One region of the Sedimentitalea sediminis genome, then DNA from elsewhere that is predicted to be linked to it. Evidence: riboswitches for the same ligand, from Rfam matches in the RefSeq annotation. Region 1 holds a riboswitch; the other holds the start of a gene.
What was found. Region 1 has a riboswitch for thiamine pyrophosphate ahead of thiC (phosphomethylpyrimidine synthase ThiC). Riboswitches for the same ligand answer to the same signal wherever they lie in the genome.
Positions count from the first base shown of each region.

Region 2: linked by a shared signal. The riboswitch ahead of thiB (thiamine ABC transporter substrate binding subunit) and the one ahead of thiC (phosphomethylpyrimidine synthase ThiC) in region 1 are both predicted to bind thiamine pyrophosphate.

Region 1 is NZ_JBHUQE010000006.1:1,806-12,577, reverse strand. Features, by position in the region: gene glpD (glycerol-3-phosphate dehydrogenase) at 1-617, opposite strand, end outside; gene ACFMPD_RS06775 (DeoR family transcriptional regulator) at 610-897, opposite strand; gene ACFMPD_RS06770 (di-heme-cytochrome C peroxidase) at 1,236-3,287, shown strand; TPP riboswitch at 3,353-3,473, shown strand; gene thiC (phosphomethylpyrimidine synthase ThiC) at 3,580-5,376, shown strand; gene ACFMPD_RS06760 (FAD-dependent oxidoreductase) at 5,373-6,341, shown strand; gene thiS (sulfur carrier protein ThiS) at 6,310-6,507, shown strand; gene ACFMPD_RS06750 (thiazole synthase) at 6,509-7,276, shown strand; gene ACFMPD_RS06745 (thiamine phosphate synthase) at 7,276-7,869, shown strand; gene ACFMPD_RS06740 (HesA/MoeB/ThiF family protein) at 7,866-8,840, shown strand; gene thiD (bifunctional hydroxymethylpyrimidine kinase/phosphomethylpyrimidine kinase) at 8,837-9,592, shown strand; gene ACFMPD_RS06730 (LutC/YkgG family protein) at 9,631-10,281, opposite strand; gene ACFMPD_RS06725 (LutB/LldF family L-lactate oxidation iron-sulfur protein) at 10,278-10,772, opposite strand, start outside.
Region 2 is NZ_JBHUQE010000008.1:5,051-15,822, forward strand. Features, by position in the region: gene ACFMPD_RS08370 (thiamine ABC transporter ATP-binding protein) at 1-11, opposite strand, end outside; gene ACFMPD_RS08375 (ABC transporter permease family protein) at 1-1,554, opposite strand, end outside; gene thiB (thiamine ABC transporter substrate binding subunit) at 1,530-2,507, opposite strand; TPP riboswitch at 2,542-2,641, opposite strand; gene aroC (chorismate synthase) at 2,790-3,890, shown strand; gene ACFMPD_RS08390 (DMT family transporter) at 4,009-4,947, shown strand; gene ACFMPD_RS08395 (VPLPA-CTERM sorting domain-containing protein) at 5,070-5,702, opposite strand; gene ACFMPD_RS08400 (branched-chain amino acid aminotransferase) at 5,906-6,772, opposite strand; gene ACFMPD_RS08405 (MarR family winged helix-turn-helix transcriptional regulator) at 6,930-7,439, shown strand; gene ACFMPD_RS08410 (response regulator) at 7,439-8,140, shown strand; gene ACFMPD_RS08415 (histone deacetylase family protein) at 8,207-9,133, shown strand; gene ACFMPD_RS08420 (exodeoxyribonuclease VII small subunit) at 9,130-9,372, shown strand; gene ACFMPD_RS08425 (polyprenyl synthetase family protein) at 9,373-10,239, shown strand; gene dxs (1-deoxy-D-xylulose-5-phosphate synthase) at 10,263-10,772, shown strand, end outside.

The DNA of each region.
Region 1 (10,772 bases):
TGTGCCCCGATCACCCGCGTACGGGTCATGATCCGCGCGCCGCGCGCGGCGGCATCACGGGCGTTCAGCACCACCAGCCGGGCATCGTCAACCCAGCAATCGGAATACTCATAAGCCCGGCGAAGCCGCGATTGCAGCGGCGCCCCCGCGGGATCGCGGGTCAGATCCAGCGTCGCGGTGCCCGGCAGGATACGGCGACCCCCCAGGTGATCATAGAGGAACAGGCCCAGCCGGATCTGCCAGGCCGGACGCCGCCCCTTCATCCAGGGCATGACACGGGACAGCAGTTTGGAGGCCGGTGTGTCGGTCTCAAACCGCATGTCCGGATGCACGGGCAGCACAAAGCGCATGGGCCACGCGATATGCGGCATCGCGCGCAACAGGATTTCGCGCTCGATCAGCGCCTCGCGCACCAGCCGGAACTCGAAATATTCCAGATAGCGCAGCCCGCCATGGATCAGCTTGGTCGAGGCCGAAGACGTCGCCGAGGCGAGATCGCCCATCTCTGCCAGCGCCACGGTCAGGCCGCGCCCGGCCGCGTCGCGGGCGATGCCGCAACCGTTGATGCCGCCACCGATGACGAACAGATCCAGAGGGGGCGGCGCGGTCTCAGACATCGGCAGCCCCGGCCACCAGCATCGCCGTGGCCCCGCGCATGGCGGCATCGCAGAACCGCAGCGGCGGGGCGCGGTCGGATTTCGTTTGATCACAGAACAGAACCCGGCGGGCGCCGCCGCGCGTGCTGTTCACCAGCCTACCCTGTGCCAGATCGCGCAGATCGCTGCGTACTGTCTGCGGGCCGCCCCGGAATTGCCGGGCCAATGCCTGCAACCCGACATGTCCGGCGCTCGCGCTCCGAGACAGTATTGCCTGATGCCGACGTTCGATGTCCGTCATACCCCTGTTCATCGTGCTCCGCCGGCCCTTTGCTGGCGCCCGTCTTTGCCTGCACAGGTCTTTTGTATTCATTTCGGCTTATCTGTCTTTCGAAAATTTCGCAAATATTTCGAAATATTTACCTTTCAACCGATGCCATTTCCACAGCCCGGACGCTGTTTCGACTTGCCCCCGCTCTGACCTGTGCCCCGGCACACGCACCGCCTCCCCGCGACCCGCATTGCGTCAAGGCTGGATAATGCAGCTTTTCGTGGTGTTTCCCATTGCCTGAAAAGCGAGGCTTACCTAGGGTTGTGACAATACCCCCCCAGACACTTTTTCAGTGAAACGGATTTGACATGACCTTTAGCTTTTCCATTTTTCTCAGCAAACGCTTCTGGATCGGACTGATTCTGCTGATCGCCCTTGCGCTGTTTCTGTTCTGGCGCAGCACCACCGTACAGGTGCTGCTGGAAACGCTGGCGGCCCCCGATCTGCCCGACATTCCGGCACCGCAGGCCCGCGTGGCGCTGGACCAGAACTGGTCGCCGGAAACCACCGAACGCTTTCATTTCATTTCGCAGGGCACCGAGACGCTACCGATTCCCTATTCCTGGCTGCTGGCGCTGGAACAACCCGAAAAAACCGCTTTTGGCCTGCTGTGGCCGGACAGCGAACCGGGTTTTGTCGCCCCCGACTATTTGCGGCGCTATGGTTTCATTCCCGCCGAAGCGTCCGCAGACAACCCCGATGGCCTGCCCATCGGGTTCGCCACGACGCCGTTCCAAAACATCCCCGGCTATGCCGCGACCACGACAGCGGTCGGGTTCACCTGCGCGGCCTGCCACACTGCGCATTTCACCTATGAAGGCACCGAATACATCGTCAATGGCGGCCCCTCGACGGTCGATCTGCAATTGCTGTCCAAAGGGATCGGCGCCGCGCTGGGCCAGACTCTGCTGGCCTCGAAACTGCCGCTGCCCAACCGCCGCTTTGACCGGTTTGCCCGCAATGTTCTGGGGGCGACCTATTCCGAAAAGGGCAAGGCAGCTCTGGCCGCCGAACTGCAAACCGTGCTCGACGCGGTGGCCAAGACAGCCGACGTCATCGAGGTTGCCGAAGGGTTCGGTCGGCTGGATGCGCTGAACCGCATCGGCAATCAGGTATTTTCCAAGAACACCGGCCGCAAAGAGAATTATCAGGCGATCAATGCGCCGGTGAATTTCCCCCATATCTGGACCGCCAGCTGGTTTGACTGGGTGCAATATGACGGCTCGATCATGCAGCCGCTGGTGCGCAATGCCGGCGAGGCGATGGGCGTGCACGCATCGGTGGACACTATTGCACCGGTGGATGGCGGGCGGTTTTCCTCGTCGGTGCCAGTGCAGAACCTGAAATGGATCGAGGACAATCTGGCCGGGGACACGCCGCCTTTCCGGTCGCAAAGGTTCAAGGGCCTGCACGGTCCGGCCTGGCCCGACGCCCTGCCGCCGATCGACGCAGCGCTGGCCGCCCAGGGCCGTGAACTCTACGGCAAACACTGTGCCGGTTGTCACCTGCCGCCGCTGGACAGCGATGCAATCTGGAGCGAGCGATACTTCCGCCCCATAAGATATATGGAAAACGGCCGCCCTACCGAGACCAAAGAGGCATTTCTGGCGCTCAACATCCTGCCGCTGAAAAAAATCGGCACCGATCCGGCGCAATCCGCGGTTCTGTCCACACGCACCGTCAACACCGCCGCCGACCCGGCCACCGGTCTGGAGTCCATCGGCATTGACGCGGTCGTCTGCACGCCGCGCCCGCGCTTTGCCGGGCCGGGTCCACGATCCGGGAAAACCCAACTGGACAGCCGCGTCTATGATCGCGCCAGCGGCCAGGACAATCAGCTGGTGCAGGTGCGCGTCACTGACGGGCCACAGCTGAAATTCGCCCTTGCCCTGGGGGCCATCGTCCAGCAGGTCGACAACCGCTGGTTTGACAACAACTTCATCCCCGAGGATCTGCGCCCCTATTTCGAGGGCGAACGCCCCAATTGCCTGCAGGCCGGTGCGGGGTACAAGGCACGTCCGCTGAACGGCGTCTGGGCCACGGCACCTTTCCTGCATAACGGTTCAGTACCGACGCTGGACGATCTGTTGCGTCCGGCCGATCAGCGCCCGGCCTTCGTGCGCCTGGGCAACCCGGAATTCGACCCGGTCAAGGTCGGTCTGGCGCAGTCTGCGCTGAGTGGCGACAATTATCCGCCCTATCAGGACGGTTTTTTTGTTCTGGACACCTCGCTGCCCGGCAATCGCAACATCGGCCATGCCTTTGGAGCAAGCGCCACTGGCGACCGCACCGGGGTGATCGGCCCCGCCCTCAGCGACGATCAGCGCCGCGCCCTGATCGAATATCTGAAAACGCTCTGAATCGCAGCAGAGTCCACGTCATGTGAAATTGGTTCTTGCCCTCAGGGGCAAGGGCGCTGTATGCGGGAATCACGCAGGGGGGTCCCACCGAGGGGACTGAGAGGCTGACGGGGCATTTGCCCGGCGACGCGACCCTTTGAACCTGACCCAGTTGACACTGGCGTAGGAAGCTAGGCGCGCATTTGGCGGACCGGAATATGGGCCGTCACAGCCGACAAGGGGACCAACCGGTCTCTGCCTCCCAGCCAAACTCATCTGTGTCTTTTTGAGTGGAAGCTTGAGGAGCACCGATATGAACGTCCCGAACCCCAAGATCACAACGGGTGCTTTGCCCGCTTCGCGCAAGATTTACGTCGATGGCACGCTGCACCCGGATGTGCGCGTCCCGATGCGCGAAATCGCCACCCACCCGACGGCAGGTGAGCCGCCGCTGCCAGTCTATGACAGTTCCGGCCCCTATACCGACCCCGACATCCTGACCGACATCCGCCAGGGTCTGCCCGCGCTGCGCCGCGACTGGATCCTGGCGCGCGGCGATGTTCAGACCTATGCGGGGCGTGGGGTGACCTCTGCCGATAACGGTTTCGTCGAAGGCGACCGGCTGACCCCGGAATTTCCGGTCCGGCCGTCGCCGCTGCGTGCCACGGATGGCCGGGCCGTGACCCAGCTGGCCTATGCCCGCGCCGGCATCGTCACCCCCGAGATGGAATTCATCGCCATTCGCGAGAACCAGCTGCGCGAGACCGTCGCCCCCCGCGACGGGCAGGATTTCGGCGCCAACATCCCGGATTTCGTGACCCCGGAATTCGTGCGCGACGAGGTCGCCGCCGGCCGCGCGATCATTCCCGCCAACATCAACCACCCGGAACTGGAACCGATGATCATCGGGCGCAATTTCCTGGTCAAGATCAACGCCAACATGGGCACCTCGGCGGTCACTTCCTCGATGGAGGAAGAGGTCGACAAGCTGGTCTGGGCGATCCGCTGGGGTGCTGACACGGTGATGGACCTGTCGACCGGGCGCAACATCCACAACACCCGCGAATGGATCATCCGCAACAGCCCGGTGCCGATCGGCACGGTGCCGATCTATCAGGCGCTGGAAAAGGTCAACGGCATTGCCGAGGACCTGACCTGGGAGGTGTTCCGCGACACGCTGATCGAACAGGCCGAACAGGGGGTCGACTATTTCACCATCCACGCCGGCGTGCGCCTGCACATGGTGCCGATGACCGCCGAACGGGTGACCGGCATCGTCAGCCGCGGCGGCTCGATCATGGCGAAATGGTGCCTGCACCACCACAAAGAGAGCTTTCTCTACGAGCATTTCGACGAGATCTGCGACATCTGCCGCGCCTATGACGTCAGTTTCAGCCTGGGCGACGGGCTGCGTCCGGGTTCGATCGCCGATGCCAATGACGCCGCACAGTTCGCCGAGCTGGAGACCCTGGGCGAACTGACCAAGATCGCCTGGGCCAAGGATTGTCAGGTGATGATCGAGGGGCCGGGCCATGTCGCCATGCACAAGATCAAGGAGAACATGGACAAGCAGCTGGAATGCTGCCACGAGGCGCCCTTTTACACGCTGGGACCGCTGACCACCGACATCGCGCCGGGCTATGACCACATCACCAGCGGCATCGGGGCGGCGATGATTGGCTGGTTCGGCTGTGCCATGCTGTGCTACGTCACCCCCAAGGAACATCTGGGCCTGCCGGACCGCGACGACGTGAAAACCGGGGTGATCACCTACAAGATCGCCGCCCACGCCGCCGATCTGGCCAAGGGTCTGCCGGGGGCACAGCGGCGCGACGATGCCCTGTCCCGCGCGCGGTTCGAGTTCCGTTGGGAAGACCAGTTCAACCTGTCTCTGGACCCGGACACGGCGCGGGAATTCCACGACCAGACCCTGCCTAAAGAGGCGCACAAGGTGGCGCATTTCTGCTCGATGTGCGGCCCGAAATTCTGCTCGATGCGGATTTCCCACGACATCCGCGCCGAGGCCCAGAAGGAGGGTATGGCGGCCATGGCCGCCAAGTTCCGCGAAGGCGGAGAGCTGTATGTGCCGGTCAAGGAACCGGGCGAATGATCCGTATCGCGGGGGCCGGCCTTGCCGGCCTCGCCTGTGCGCTGGAATTGCTGCGGCGAGGGGCGCGGGTCATCCTGTATGAACGTGGCCAGCAGGTCGGGCAGGACAGTGTCGCGCGGCTGGCCGGCGGCATGCTGGCGCCCTGGTGCGAACGCGAAAGCGCCGAAGCCGAGGTGGTGACCCTGGGCGCTGCCGCGGCGGACTGGTGGTCGGCGGTGACCCCGGTCACCCGCCGGGGCACGCTGGTGGTGGCGCCGGCCCGGGACCACGCCGAGCTGACCCGTTTTGCGCGCCGCACCAGCGGCTATGACCAGGTGTCACAGACCGAGATCGCAGCCCTGGAACCGGCCCTGTCGGACCGGTTCGCGAATGGGCTGCATTTCACCCGAGAAGCGCATCTTGACCCGCGACGGGCCTTGACGGATCTCGCCGCCAAGGTCACCGCATTGGGCGGCGAGATCCGGGTGGGCACCGCGGCACCGGCCGGGGTCGATCTGGATTGCACCGGCATCGCCGCCGCCCTGCCCGGCCTGCGCGCGGTACGCGGCGAAATGGCCCTGTTGCACTGCCCCGAGGTGACGCTGACCCGCACGTTGCGCCTGTTGCATCCGCGGGTGCCGATCTATCTGGTGCCCCGCGGAGACAGCCAATACATGCTGGGTGCGACGATGGTGGAAAGCGACAGTTCGCGCCCGCCCACGGTGCGGGCGCTGATCGAGCTTTTGAGCGCGGCCTATACGCTGCATCCGGCCTTTGCCGAGGCCGCAGCGATCGAGACCGGCGCCGGCCTGCGCCCGGCCTTTGACGACAACCTGCCCCGTCTCATCGAGCAGGATGGCACCCTGTTCCTGAACGGGCTGTACCGCCATGGTTTTCTGCTTGCGCCCGCGATGGCGCGACAGGTGGCCGAACGACTTTTCCCGGAGACCTCTGATGAATATCCTCGTGAATTCAGAACCGCATAGGATCACCTGTGCCAGCCTCGGCGAGGCGCTTGCGGAACTGGGCTTTACCAGCCCGGCCATCGCGACCGCGCTGAACGGCGCCTTCGTGGCCCGCAATGCCCGTGCCACCACCCGCTTGCAGGATGGCGACCGGCTCGAGGTGCTGGCCCCGATGCAAGGGGGATAAGATGCAGTTCTACGATACCGAGATCGCCTCGCCCCTGTTTTTGGGCACCGCGCAATACCCGTCGCCGGCCATCCTGAAAGCTGCCATCGCGGCCAGCGGCACCGATGTCGTCACCGTCAGCCTGCGCCGCGAATCCGCCGGCGGCAGCGGCAGCGGCTTTTGGGATCTGCTGCGCGACACCGGCTGCCGCATCCTGCCCAACACCGCCGGCTGTCATTCGGTGCAGGAGGCGGTGACCACGGCGCGCATGGCGCGCGACCTGTTTCAAACAGACTGGATAAAGCTGGAAGTGATCGGGCATTCCGATAATCTGCAGCCGGATGTCTTTGGGCTGGTCGAGGCGGCGCGAATCCTGGCCGACGACAGCTTTCAGGTGTTTCCCTACACCACCGACGATCTGGTGGTCGGCGAAAAGCTGATCGAGGCGGGATGCCGGGTGCTGATGCCCTGGGGGGCGCCGATCGGATCGGGCCAGGGGTTGCGCAATCCCGACGCGCTGCGCGCGATGCGGGCGCATTTTCCGGATGTGCCGCTGATCGTGGATGCCGGTATAGGCCGCCCGTCGGATGCCGCACAGGCGATGGAGCTGGGCATGGACGCGGTTCTGATGAACACTGCCGTCGCCCGCGCCGGCGACCCGGTGGCCATGGCCCGCGCCATGGCGTTGGCGGTTCAGGCCGGACAGCTGGGCCACGGTGCCGACCCTATGCCGCGCCGCGACATGGCGGTGCCCTCGACCCCGATCCTGGGCCGGGCAGAACTGATATGATGCAACGTTTCTATCTGATCGCCGGCGATGTCGATCTGCTGGCGCGTCTGGTGCCGCTGGGGGTCAGGCTGGTGCAACTGCGGATCAAAGACGCCCCCGCTCAGCAATTGCGCCGGGACATCGCCCGCGCCCGCGACATCTGTGCGGCGCATGGGGCGCAGCTGGTGGTCAACGACCATTGGGAGGCAGCGCTGGATCTGGGCTGTGACTTTGTACATCTGGGGCAAGAGGACATGGACAGCGCGGATTTCGCCGCATTGCGCAAAGCCGGGATGCGGGTCGGTCTGTCGACCCATGACCGGGCCGAACTGGACCGCGCTCTGTCGCAGGATCCGGCCTATGTCGCGCTGGGACCGGTCTATCCGACCCTGCTGAAACAGATGAAATGGGCGCCCCAGGGGCTGGAACGGTTGGCAAAGTGGAAACGCCGGGTCGGCGCAACGCCGCTGGTGGCCATCGGCGGGCTGACCCCCGAGCGCCTGCCCGAAGTCTTTGCTGCCGGTGCGGACAGCGCCGCCGTCGTCACCGATATCCAGCAGGCCGCCGATCCCTCGGCCCGCACGCTGGAATGGATAAGGGCCTGTCAGCCATGAGCCGATACGAACGCCAAATGACGCTGCCCGAGATCGGCGCCGCGGGGCAGGACCGGCTGGCGAGCGCCGATGTGCTGGTTGTCGGCGCCGGCGGTCTGGGCAGCCCGGTGCTGCAATACCTGGCCGGAGCCGGCGTCGGACATATCGCGCTGGTCGATCCGGACCGGGTCGAGGAAAGCAATCTGCATCGTCAGCCGCTATTTGCCATGTCCGATGTCGGCCAGGCCAAGGCGCTGGCCGCCCGCGACCGATTGTGCGCCGCCAACCCCGATATCCGCGTCAGCGCCCATGTCACCGCGCTGGACCCGGCAAATGCACCGGCACTGGCGGCGCAGGCCGATCTGGTGATCGACGCGGCCGACAGTTATGCGGTGTCCTATACCCTGTCGGATCTGTGCCTGTCACTGGGGACGCCACTGGTGTCGGCCAGCGTTCTTGGCCAGTCCGGCTATGTCGGCGGTTTCTGCGGCACCGCGCCGTCGCTGCGGGCGGTGTTTCCGGACCTGCCCACCGGCGGTGCGACCTGCGCCAACGCCGGGGTGATGGGGCCGGTGGTCGGCATGATCGGCGCGCTGCAGGCACAGATGGCCCTGCAAATTCTGCTGGGCCACACGCCATCCCCCTTGGGCCGGATGGTCTCGGTCGATGCGCAGAGCCTTCATTTCTCGGGGTTTTCCTTTCTCGATGCCCCGGAACCGGACATCGCCTTTCCGTTTCTGGCCCCGGTCCAGCTGACCCACCACGACCGCATCATCGAATTGCGCACCGCAGACGAAGCCCCCGATCCGGTCCACGCCCATGCAATTCGTCTGACGGGGGCAAAGCCACCCGAGATCGGGCCGCCCGATCCGGCGATGCGCACCGTCCTGTGCTGCAGCAGCGGCTTGCGCGCCTGGCGCGCCGCCGCGGCCCTGGCTGCACAAGGCCATGACAATCTGGCGCTCTGCGCAACGGGCCGCGCGGGCGAATGAAGACACTGTTGATCATTGCCGGCACCGACAGCAGCGGTGGCGCCGGACTGACCCGGGACACCGCGACCGCGACCACGCTGGGTCTGCAGGTCAAGCCGGTGGTCACCGCCGTGACCGCACAGAGCAACGGTGCGCTGCATCACTGCCACCCGGTTCCGGTCGCGGCGGTACAGGCCCAGTTCACCGCCGCGTTCCGGGACCGGCCACCCGACGCCGTCAAGATCGGCATGTTGGCCTCTGCTGACATCGTTGACGCGGTGGCCGACATGCTGACCGATCACCCGTTGCCGGGGGTGCTGGACCCGGTTCTGAGATCCAGTTCCGGCGGCGTCCTGCTGGCCGATGAGGGTCTGCAGCCGCTGTTCCCGCTTGTCAGCCTGCTGACCCCCAATCTGGACGAGTCCGCCACGCTGACCGGCCGGTCTTTTGCCGATACCACATCCGAGATCCGTCACCAGGCCGCCCGATTGCGTGCCAGCGGTGCAAGCGCGGTTCTGATCAAGGGCGGTCACGGAACCGGCACCACCTGTACCGATCACCTGTTTCGGTCCACGGGTCAAACCGCCATCAGCGCGCCGCGCTTGCCGCAGACGCGGCGCGGCACTGGCTGCACGCTGGCCACCGCCATCGCCTGTTACCTGGCCCAGGGCCGGACACTGGAGCATGCCTGCCGGCTGGCGCGGCGCCATGTGCAGGACTGGCTGGCCGGCGATGGCCCGGACCGTTCGCACCCGCCGCGCGGCCTTTGCTGATCGCTCGGCGGGCGCGACCGCGCCCCGCCGGCCCGCGCCTATTGCACGATGATCAGGTGCATGAAACGCGGACCATGCGCACCGCGAATGTTCTTGGCCTCGATATCGGCCGTGCCGCTGGTGCCGGTGACGATGGTCAGATTGCGCGGCTGGTTGCGCTGGCCCGGACCAACAAAATCGAACACGTCCTCGAGATGACGGCGGATTAGCGACTGGCGCACCACGACCACGTGATGCAGCGGCAGAAAGTTCATCAGCGTCGGCGCATCCCTGGCCGAACCGAACACCACCGACCCGGTCTCGGCCACCGCCAGGTCGGCGATCGTCACCGCCACCGGTTCGTTCGCCGCCGGTTCGTTGTGGCAGCGGATGTCGCCCCAATCCAACCCGGTCAGTTCCGCGCGCGGTTGCAACGCGATCATCCCGGGCAGCGCGACCCGGTCGAGATAGGCCGCGACCTCGGCCGGAACATCCGCCAGCGCGGCCACCTGCGACACCGTGGCGGTCACGCGCTCCGAGGTGGCTTTTTCGATGAACCGGTCCAGATTGTTCTGGCCGGTAAAACCGGGACGCAGCGCCGCCGGTTCACCGATCAGCGCCTTGGCCTCGGCGGCGATCCGGTCGGCTGCCGCAAGCGGTCCGTTGGCGCCGCGAATGGCCTGGAAAATGGCGTCTCTGGCTTCGCTCATCGGCTGGCCCTCCGGCTGTATTGCTGCATGAAAGTGCCCAGTTCGGGTTGCGGCAGATCGCGGTCCCGGGTCCAGTTACCCGCCATCGGAAAACGCCGGATGCGGCCCCGGTTCCACGACCAGAGCCTGAGACCGAACACCGCCACCCCCGTGGCCAGGTGATAGAGGCGCGGCCGCCGCGCCAGCCAGCCCCACACCCCCAGCGCCGTGCGGGTGACGGCGGGGGTCAGGTCTTCTTCGAATTGCCGCGCCCGCAGGCTGCGCAGCATGTCCGGCAACGGAATATTGACCGGGCAGACCTCTTTGCAGCGCCCGTTCAGCGTGCAGGCATTGGGCAGGTCCTTGGTATTTTTCAGACCCGACATCGCCGGCGTCAGCACCGACCCCATCGGGCCGGGATAGACCGCGCCATAGGCATGCCCGCCCACCGCCGCATAGACCGGACAGTGGTTCATGCAGGCACCGCAGCGGATGCATTGCAGCATCGGGCG
Region 2 (10,772 bases), on a different contig from region 1:
AGCTTCAGCATGCCAGCGCCCTCCCCGGTCGAAAATCCAGAACAGCAGCATCGACAGCAGCAACAGCACCAGGGCCGCCCCCGCCGCCGCCTGCATCTGATAGGCCCCCATCAGCCGATAGACCTGCAGGGGCAGCGTCGCGCGCTGCGGATCGGCAAACAGCGCGATCACCCCGAGATCGCCCATCGACAGCGCCGCCGACAGCCCGGCTGCAAAGCCGATCTGCGCCCGCATGCGCGGCAGCAATACCCGGCGCAGAAACGGCCGCCCGGCCATGCCCAGCGTCAGCGCCAGCGGGCCGTGGCGGGCGATCACCTGCCGCGCCCGGGGCACCAGGATGCGCAGGGCGAAGGGCAGCGCCATGGTGGCGTTGACCAGCGCCGTCACCGGCAGCGCCAGCGCAAAAGGATCGGCGACGGGGTGGATCACCACGAACAGCCCGGTGCCGATCACCAGGGGCGAGGCCGCCAGCCCCAAGAGCCCGGCCAGTTCGACGCCCTGCCCGCGCCCCAGCGCCACCGCGACCGCCATCGGCAGCGCCAGCGCCAGGGTCAGCGCGGTGCTGATCGCGGCCACGACCAGCGAATTCAGCGCCGCCATGACCACCGAAACAGGCAACAGCAGCAGCCCCGGCAGCCCCGCCAGGACGATGGCCGCCAGCGGCAAAAGCAGAAACAGCGCGGCCAGGACGATGAACCCGGTATCCAGAATTCGGGCCCCGGCAGCGGTGGCATCCCAGCGCTGCACCGGACGGTCCAGCCCGCTGCCGAACCCCTCGGCCGGTGCGGTCCGCAGCGCAATCCACGCCGCCAGTCCGGTCATGACGATCTGCACACAGGACAGAAGCGCCGCGCGCCCCAGATCGAAATCAAACCGAAAAGCCTGATAGATCGCCAGTTCGATCGTGGTCGCGCGCGGCCCGCCGCCCAACGTCAGCGCCACCGCGAAACTGGTCAGACAGATGGCAAAGATCACCGCCAGAACACCGGGCACGATACGTCTGAGCATCGGCAGTTCCAGCAGCTGCCACATGGCCCGCGGCCCGGCTCCGAGTTGGGCGGCCAGCCGGAACCGCTCGGCGGGAATTTCCTGCCAGCCTTGCAGGATCAGCCGCGTCGCCAATGGCAGGTTAAAGAACACATGCGCCAGAACCACCCCATGCAGCCCATAGATCTGCACCGGCGGCAGCCCGGCCCAGCCCAGCGCCAGGCTGATCCAGCCATTGCGCCCGAACACCGCCAGCAGGCCCAGCACCGCAACGATCACCGGCAGGATGAACGGCGCGCCCAGCAGGGCGATCAGCACCCGGCGCCCGGCAAAGCGCCGCCGCGCCAGTGCCCGCGCCAATGGCACGGCCAGCGCGACGCTGAACAGGGCGGACAGGCCCGCCTGCAGCACCGTAAAGCGCACCGCCGCCCAATCGGGCGCCCCCAGCCCGCGCCCCGGTTCAGCGCGCAGGAATACCGCCAGCAGCGCGCCCAGGATCAGCACGGCGACCAGGGCCGCCGCGCCGTTGCCGGCGCGGTGCCCTACTGGCTGAGCGCGCCCAGCCATTCCGCCAGGGCCTCGTCCCGCAGCCCGGCGGCCTCGGCCGGCGACGCCAGCAGGGCCTTGTCCGGCTGCACCAGTGTTTCGAACCCGGCGGGCAGACCGGCGGCGGGCGTCACCGCCGGAAACATCCAGTTCGTGGTCGGGATCGCCGACTGGAACGGCTCGGACACGACGAATTGCAGAAAGGCATCCGCCAGATCCGGCTGATCGCTGCCGGCCAGCTTGGCGGCGACTTCGATCTGCAAATAGTGGCCCTCGGAAAACACCGCTGCCGCCTTGCCGGCATCCTCTTCGGCGATCAGGTGATAGGCCGGCGAAGTCGTGTAAGACAGCACCATGTCCGCCTCGCCCTCCAGGAACAGGCCATAGGCTTCGCTCCAGCCCTTGGTGACGGTGACGATATTGTCGGCCAGACCTGCCCAGATTGCCGGGGCCTCGGCGCCATAGGCCGTCTTGACCCACATCAGCAGCCCCAGACCGGGCGTCGACGACCGGGGGTCCTGAATGACGATTTTCGCGTCGCTGTCCGCCAGCGCCCTGAAATCCCCCGGCGCCGCCATGTCCGCATTGTGCACAAAGGCGAAATAGCCCCAGTCATAGGGCACAAAGGTCTCGTCCGACCAGGCCACCGGCAGGCTGTACTCTGCTGTCACACCGCTGGGCGCGAACAACCCGGTTTCCAGCGCCGCCTGGGTCAGGCTGGTGTCCAGCCCCAGCACCACATCGGCCTCGCTGTGCGCGCCTTCGAGTTTCAGCCGCGCCAGAAGGGCCGCGCCATCGCCGGCGGCGACCAGTTTCAGATCGCAGCCGCAGGTCTCTTCGAACGCCTTTTCAATCACCGGTCCGGGTCCCCAGTCGGACACGAAACTGTCATAGGTATAGACGGTCAGCTCGGGTGTTTCGGCGTGGGCCGCCGAGGCACAGAGAACTCCCGCTGCAATGGCAAGATACTTCATGGCATCCTCCTCTTGCGGCGACAGGGCAGGGATGGAGAGATGTCCAGACCTTCCCTACGCCGGTTCTAGCCGGTTCAGGTTCAACGGGTCCGCGTCGCGCGTCTCAGCCGGTTTCGGCCCCCCGAGGTGATCCGTTACCTAGCCCCCGGCCCGGCAAAAGACAAGCGCGCCGGACCTGCGGACCACAGGCCAACTGCACCGGCGACAGCCCGGCGCGCAGGCGCGAAACCGCTTGAGGCACCGGCGTGGCCCGGCTAAGCACTCAGCGCAAAGGAGTTGCCCATGTCGATCAACAGCTTTGGCCACCTGTTCCGAGTCACCACCTGGGGCGAAAGCCACGGGCCGGCCATCGGCGCCACGGTCGATGGCTGCCCGCCGGGCGTTGCCGTGGACGAAGCGATGCTGCAGCACTGGCTGGACAAGCGCAAACCCGGCCAGAACAAATACACCACCCAGCGGCGCGAAGCGGACGCAGTGCGCATCCTGTCGGGCGTATTCGAGGGCCGGACCACCGGCACGCCGGTACAGTTGCTGATCGAGAATACCGACCAGCGGTCCAAGGATTACGGCGATATCAAGGACAAGTTCCGCCCCGGTCACGCCGACATCACCTATTACCAGAAATACGGCAACCGCGACTATCGCGGCGGTGGCCGCTCGTCAGCGCGCGAAACCGCCAGCCGCGTTGCCGCCGGCGGACTGGCCCGGGCGGCGATTCGCGAGATGCTGCCCGATCTGCGGATCACCGGTTACATGGTGCAGATGGGACCGCACCAGATCGACCGCGACCGCTTTGACGCCGCCCAGATCACCGCCAACCCGTTCTGGGTGCCCGATGCCAATGCCGCGATCAAATGGGCCGACTATCTGGACAGCCTGCGCAAATCCGGCAGCTCGGTCGGCGCGGTGATCGAAGTCGTGGCCAGCGGCGTGCCCGCCGGTCTGGGCGCGCCGGTTTATGGCAAGCTGGACACCGATCTGGCGGCGGCGATGATGAGCATCAACGCGGTCAAGGGCGTCGAGATCGGCGAAGGCATGTCGGCGGCGATGCTGACCGGCGAGCTGAATGCCGACGAAATCCGCATGGGGCCGGACGGGCCGGAGTTTTCCAGCAACCATGCCGGCGGCATTCTTGGCGGCATCAGCACCGGTCAGGACGTCGTCGTGCGCTTTGCCGTCAAGCCGACCAGCTCGATCCTGACCACCCGCAAGACCATCACCACATCCGGCGAGGATACCGAGATCGTGACCAAGGGCCGGCACGATCCCTGCGTCGGCATTCGCGCCGTGCCCGTCGGCGAAGCGATGATGGCCTGCGTGATTCTCGACCACCTGCTGCTGCATCGCGGACAGATCGGACAGAACCGCGGCACCATCGGCTGACCGGCCGGTTCCCGCATCGGGGGCATCAACTGAACCCGGCTCTGATTGCGCACGCGCAGGCACCGGTCCCTTCGGCCGCCCCTTGCACCGGCCCCGGCAAAGGCGCAGATGTGGCGTCATGGCGAAACCGTTAACATCGCATCGACCCGGGCTGGCCATCGCGCTGAAACTCAGTGCGGTCTTTCTGTTCACCCTGATGTCGGGGCTGATCAAGGCCACATCGGATGCAGTACCCCCCGGCGAAGCGGTGTTCTTTCGCTCGGCCTGCGCGATCCCGGTGATCCTGATCTGGCTGGCCGCCCGCGGTCAGTTGCGGCACGGGCTGCTGACCCGGGATGTCAAAGGACATTTCTGGCGCGGCCTGCTGGGCACCTGCGCCATGGGCATGACATTTGCCGGTCTGGGCCTGCTGCCCCTGCCCGAAGTCACCGCCATCGGCTATGCGGCACCGATCTTTACCGTGCTGCTGGCGGCGCTGATCCTGGGCGAACGCATCCGGCTGGTGCGGATTTCGGCGGTGGCGGTCGGGTTGGTCGGCGTGTTGATCATGCTGTGGCCACGGTTGGGCTCGGGCGACGGACCACAGGACGGCGCGCAACTGGGCGCCCTGCTGATACTGTCGGCGACGCTGGCCCGGGCGCTTGTGCAGATCCATGTGCGCCGCCTGGTGCAAACCGAACATACCGCCGCCATCGTGTTCTATTTCTCGGCCACGGCGTCCCTGATCTCGCTGCTGACCATGCCTCTGGGATGGGCCCTGCCCGGCCCCGGCACCCTCGCGCTGCTGGTCGCCGCCGGGGTGATCGGCGGCATGGCGCAGATTCTGGTTACCTCATCATACCGCTTTGGCCCGGCTTCGATGCTGGCACCCTATGAATATGCCTCGATGATCTTTGCCATCGTCATTGGCTATGTCTGGTTCGGCGACCTGCCGACCGGGGTCATGCTGATCGGTGCCGCGCTGGTCATCGCCGGCAATATCCTGGTGATCTGGCGCGAACACCATCTGGGACTGGAACGCGCCCGGACCCGGTCGGTCACCGACCCCAAAAGCTGAGTCTGCCCGCCGGCTGCGGCGCCCTGTCTCGCGACAGGCGGACACCGGAAACGAAAAAAGGCCCCGGACATCCGCCCGGGACCCTGCCGCGAGCCATCGCCCGCGCATTGTTTCGCCCGTTGTCAGGCCGCCTTGCGGCGCCGGCGCAGAGCCGCGAACCCGCCCAGACCGGTCAGCAACAACAGCGCGCTGGCCGGAACCGGAACCACAACCGCATATCTGGTGAGGTTGGACTGCAACTGCACCTGCGTCTCGTTGCCTTCGAAATACCACAGCTCGGCGGCATAGACGCCAGTGGCGCCCGTCCAGGTCATGTTCGTGCTGGTGCCCGGACCCTGCAAACCTTCGGTGGTTCCAGGATTCAACTGCACACCGCCAACGGTCAGACGAAAGCCGTCATCCGAGGTCACGTTGATGATGTCGCCAGTGGTCAGCGACACCGAACCGGTCAGCCGGAACACCGATTCCTGGATATTCGCCGAGTTGGTGCCCACGATCGAACCGGCATCCGCGTTCAGAAAATCCGACAGCGATCCGATGTCCCAATTGGTCCCGGCATCGCCATAGTTGATGGATGTCGAGGTGAACGTGGCCGTCGTGGGATCGGCACCACCGTTGACCTGATTGATGGCCTGGGTCACCGACGCGATCGTATTCGGCGCGACATTCCAGAATTCGCCGTTCAGCGTCGCCGCGGCTGCGCCGGTTGCCGACAGACCGACCGCCGCCACCGCAGCGAATAATAGTTTCTTCATGGACTTTCCCCCGTTCAAAATTGAACTTTGCAGAATGCTCGCCCGCCGAAAATCCGACGGCTGTCGGCGCAATTCTGCCGACGTCGGTCACTGTGCCAAAAAAGAAACATGTTTACCATAACTTTTTCGGCTTACGCCCAACGGTCCGGCCCGGGCGCATCGGCGCGCGCGGCAATTCGCGTCACGCCCGTGGCAGGGTGCGCTCAGGCGCGGACCAGCTTTTCATAGCCTTCGGCAATGTCCCGCGTCAGGGTGCCGACCTCGAAATTATAGTCGCCGATCTGCCCCACCGGCGTCACTTCGGCGGCGGTGCCGGTCAGCCAGCATTGTTCGAACCCTTCCAGTTCGCCGGGCTCGATATGCCGCTCGTGCACCGGGATCTGGCGATCCTTCAGCATGCCGATCACGGTCTGCCGCGTGATTCCGTTCAGGAAACAGTCGGGATCGGGGGTATGCACCTCGCCATCCTTGACAAAGAACATGTTGGCCCCGGTCGCCTCGGCGACATAGCCGCGATAGTCCAACATCATCGCATCGCTGCAGCCATTGGCCTCGGCGGCATGCTTGGACATGGTGCAGATCATGTAAAGACCGGCGGCCTTGGCGTGGCTGGGGATGGTTTCCGGGCTGGGGCGTTTCCATTTCGAGATGTCCAGCTTGGCGCCTTTCATCTTGGCATCACCGTAATAGGCGCCCCATTCCCACGCGGCAATGGCCACGCGCACCGGATTGCGCGCCGAGGCAACCCCCATGTCCGGCCCGGCCCCGCGCCAGGCAAGGGCGCGGATGTAAGCGTCCTGCAAACCGCTGGCTGCCAGAACCTCGACCTTGGCGGCTTCAAGCTCGTCCACCGTGTAGGGGACTTCGAAATCGATCAGTTCGGCCGAGCGCCGCAACCGTTCGGAATGCTGGCGCGACTTGAAGATCTTTCCGTTATAGGCCCGCTCGCCCTCGAATACCGAACTTGCGTAATGCATGGCATGTGTCAGGATGTGCACCTTTGCATCCCGCCAGTTGATCATTTGGCCGTCCATCCAGATCTGGCCGTCCCGGTCATCATATCCCGACATGTTGCATCCTTTCGCGAGCGACTGCATTTTGGATTATTGCGCAACAAGGTCCGTTTCGGACATTTTGTTACACTAAAACTGCGACTCGATACCGCTTCGCTCTTGGAATGTCAACAAGGCTGACGTATGCTGACACAAAGATGCAATGAGGCAAGTCATGTCTGACGGACGCGCGGCACAGACCTATAGCGGCGAAAGCCTGCTGTTTCTGACCGACGAGCAATTGCGGCAGGGCATCGAGGCGATGTTCTTTGCCTATCGCGGCTTTACCGCCGATCCCGACCGCATCCTGGCGGAAATGGCCTATGGGCGGGCGCATCACCGGGCCATCCACTTTATCAACCGCGCGCCGGGCACCACGGTCAACAACCTGCTGGCGATTCTGGGCGTGACCAAACAGTCGCTGAACCGGGTTCTGCGCACGCTGATCTCGGACGGGCTGGTCGAAAGCCGGGTCGGCACCAGCGACAAGCGCGAACGCCACTTGTACCTGACCGAGATGGGGCGCACCCTGGAAAGCCAGCTGAGCGACGCCCAGCGCGCGCGCATGCGCGCCGCCTATCGCGAGGCCGGCCCCGAGGCGGTGGCCGGGTTCAAGCAGGTCCTGGAAGCGATGATGGACGCGGACATGCGCCGCGCCTATGCCAAATTGCGGGATGGTGCCTGATGAGCGAACTGGATGCACATCTGCTGGTCGTGGACGATGACGAACGGATCCGCGAGCTGCTCAAGAAGTTCCTGGTCCGGCACGGGTTTCTGGTCACGGCCGCGCGCGATGCCGCGCATGCCCGTCGCATACTGGCCGGTTTGGATTTCGACCTGATCGTCATGGATGTGATGATGCCGGGCGAGGACGGCGTCAGCCTGACCCGCGCCCTGCGGCAAACCCATACCACGCCGATCCTGCTGCTGACGGCGCGCGGCGAGACCGAGAACCGCATCGCCGGGCTGGAGGCCGGGGCCGACGACTATCTGGCAAAACCGTTCGAGCCCAAGGAACTGCTGCTCAGGATCAACGCCATCCTGCGCCGGATGCCCGAGACCCCCGTCGAGGACACGGTACCCAAGATCCTGCATCTGGGTCCGATTCGCTATGATATCGAGCGCGGCGAGATGTGGCAGGGCGATCAACTGGTGCGCCTGACCGCCACCGAAAGCCAGCTGATGAGGATCTTCTCTGCCTGTCCGGGCGAACCGGTCACCCGCAGCAAGCTGGTCGAGGATCTGGGCCGGGACCGCGGTCAGGCGCAGGAACGCGCCGTCGATGTCCAGATCACCCGGTTGCGGCGCAAGATCGAAACCGACCCCAAGCAGCCGCGCTATCTGCAGACCGTGCGCGGCGCCGGGTACATGCTGGCGCCGGACTGAGCGGAAACAGGACACGCGCCCGCGGACATGCCGGCAAGCAACAGGCAAGAGGATCGCAAGAACGCCATGAAAACCGCCGTTATCACCCACGCCGATTGCCTGAATCACCTTACGCCCGAGGGCCATCCCGAACGGGTGGCGCGGCTGGAGCACATCCTGCACGCGCTGCAACCGCTGGACCTGAACCGGGTCACCGCGCCGATGGCTGCCGATGACAACATCCTGCGCATTCATCCCGCCAGCCACCTCGCCGACCTGCGCCGGGCACTGCCCACCGAAGGGCTGCGGGCGCTGGATGCCGATACCTGGGTCTCGCCTGGCTCGCTGGACGCCGCCTTTCGCGCCGCCGGCGCGATGGTGCGCGCCATCGACATGGTGCTGGGCGGCGAAGCCCCCAACGCCTTTGCGGCCGTCCGCCCGCCCGGGCACCATGCCGAAAAACACGAGGCGATGGGGTTTTGCCTGTTCGGCAACGCCGCCCTGGGGGTCAAGCACGCGCTGGATCACCACGGGCTGCAGCGGGTGGCGGTGGTGGATTTCGACGTACATCACGGCAACGGCACCCAGGACCTGCTGTGGGACGAACCCCGTGCCCTGCTGATCAGCAGCCAGCAGATTCCGCTGTTTCCCGGCTCGGGACTGGCCGGCGAGACCGGCGCGCATGACAATATCCTGAACATGCCGCTGCGGGCCGGTTCCGGCAGCGCCGAGATGCGCCGCGCCTACACGGAACAGGCATTTCCGCGGCTGCACGCCTTTCGGCCCGACCTGATCATCATCTCGGCCGGGTTTGACGCCCATGCCGACGACCCGCTGGCCCAACTGGACTGGCAGACCGAGGATTTCGCCTGGGTCACCGCAGAGGTGTGCAAACTGGCCGACGCGCTTTGCCAGGGCCGGGTGGTCTCGACTCTGGAGGGCGGCTATGATCTGAACGCGCTGTCCGCCAGTGTGCGGGCGCATGTGCAGGAACTGATGAAAGCCGCGAAATGACCGATACACCCGTTTCCGAAATGAGTTTCGAGCAGGCGATGAAAGAGCTGGAGGACGTTGTGCGCCAGCTGGAAGACGGTGACGTTGCCCTGAACGATTCGATCGCGCTGTATGAACGCGGCGCGCTGCTCAAGAAACGCTGCGAGGACGAGTTGAACCGGGCCGAGGAAAAGGTCGCCGCGATCACCCTGGACAGCGACGGCAACCCGGTCGGCACGACCCCGGTCGAAGGCCAGTAAATGTTCCGCGACAGTCTGGCCGATGCGGCCCGGCGGATCGAGACGCATTTTGCGTCCTGTCTGGCCGGGTTTGATGACGTTCTGGTGGTGCAGGCGATGGCCTATGCCACGCGGGGCGGCAAGCGTCTGCGCGGGTTTCTGGTGCTGGAAAGCGCGCGGCTGCATGGCATCGCCCCCGAGGTCGCGATCTGGCCGGCCACCGCCATCGAGGCGTTGCACGCCTATTCTCTGGTGCATGACGACCTGCCCTGCATGGATGATGACGACTTGCGCCGGGGACAGCCCACTCTACATGTGAAATGGGACGAGGGCACGGCGGTTCTGGCCGGCGATGCCCTGCACAGCCTGGCCTTTGAGCTGGCCTGCCATCCGGATTGCGGATCGCCCAAGGCCCGGGCGGATCTGACGCTGGGGCTGGCGCGGGCCGCCGGGGCACGGGGCATGGTACTGGGCCAGGCACTGGACATGGCGGCGGAAACCGCCGCGACGCCGTTGACATTGCAGGAAATAACCACCCTGCAATCGGGCAAGACCGGGGCGCTGATCGAATGGTCGGCCTGCGCCGGAGCGGTGCTGGCACAGGCCGATCCCGAACCGTTGCGCCAATATGCCCGGGCGCTGGGGCTTGCCTTTCAGATCGCGGATGACATCCTTGATGTCGAAGGCGACGCGGAAAAGGCCGGCAAACGCCTGAACAAGGATGCCGCGGCCGGCAAGGCGACCTTTGTCTCGCTGCTGGGGCTGGACGCCGCCAAGACACGCGCCGCCGACTTGGTGGATCAGGCCTGTGCCGCGCTGCAGCCCTATGGGCAAAGGGCGGACACCTTGCGCGAAGCCGCCCGGTTCGTTATTGCGCGCGACAATTGACAGGGCGCTGCACGGAGGCACCGATGCCTGACAGACCAAAGACGCCGCTGCTGGATCAGATCAACCGACCGGCCGACCTGAAACGCCTGAGCGACGCTCAACTGACCCAGCTGGCCGGCGAACTGCGTTCAGAGACCGTGTCGGCCGTGTCGGTCACCGGCGGGCATCTGGGCGCCGGTCTGGGCGTCGTCGAACTGACTGTGGCGCTGCATGCGGTCTTTGACACGCCGCGCGACAAGATCATCTGGGATGTCGGCCATCAATGTTATCCGCACAAGATCCTGACCCAGCGCCGCGACCGCATCCGCACCCTGCGGATGAAAGACGGTTTGAGCGGTTTCACCAAGCGCAGCGAGTCGCCCTATGACCCCTTTGGCGCGGCCCATTCCAGCACCTCGATCAGCGCCGCGCTGGGATTTGCCGTGGCCCGCGATCTGGGCGGCGTCACCCCCGAGGGGCTGGGCGATGCCATCGCGGTGATCGGCGACGGTTCGATGAGTGCGGGCATGGCGTTTGAGGCGATGAACAATGCC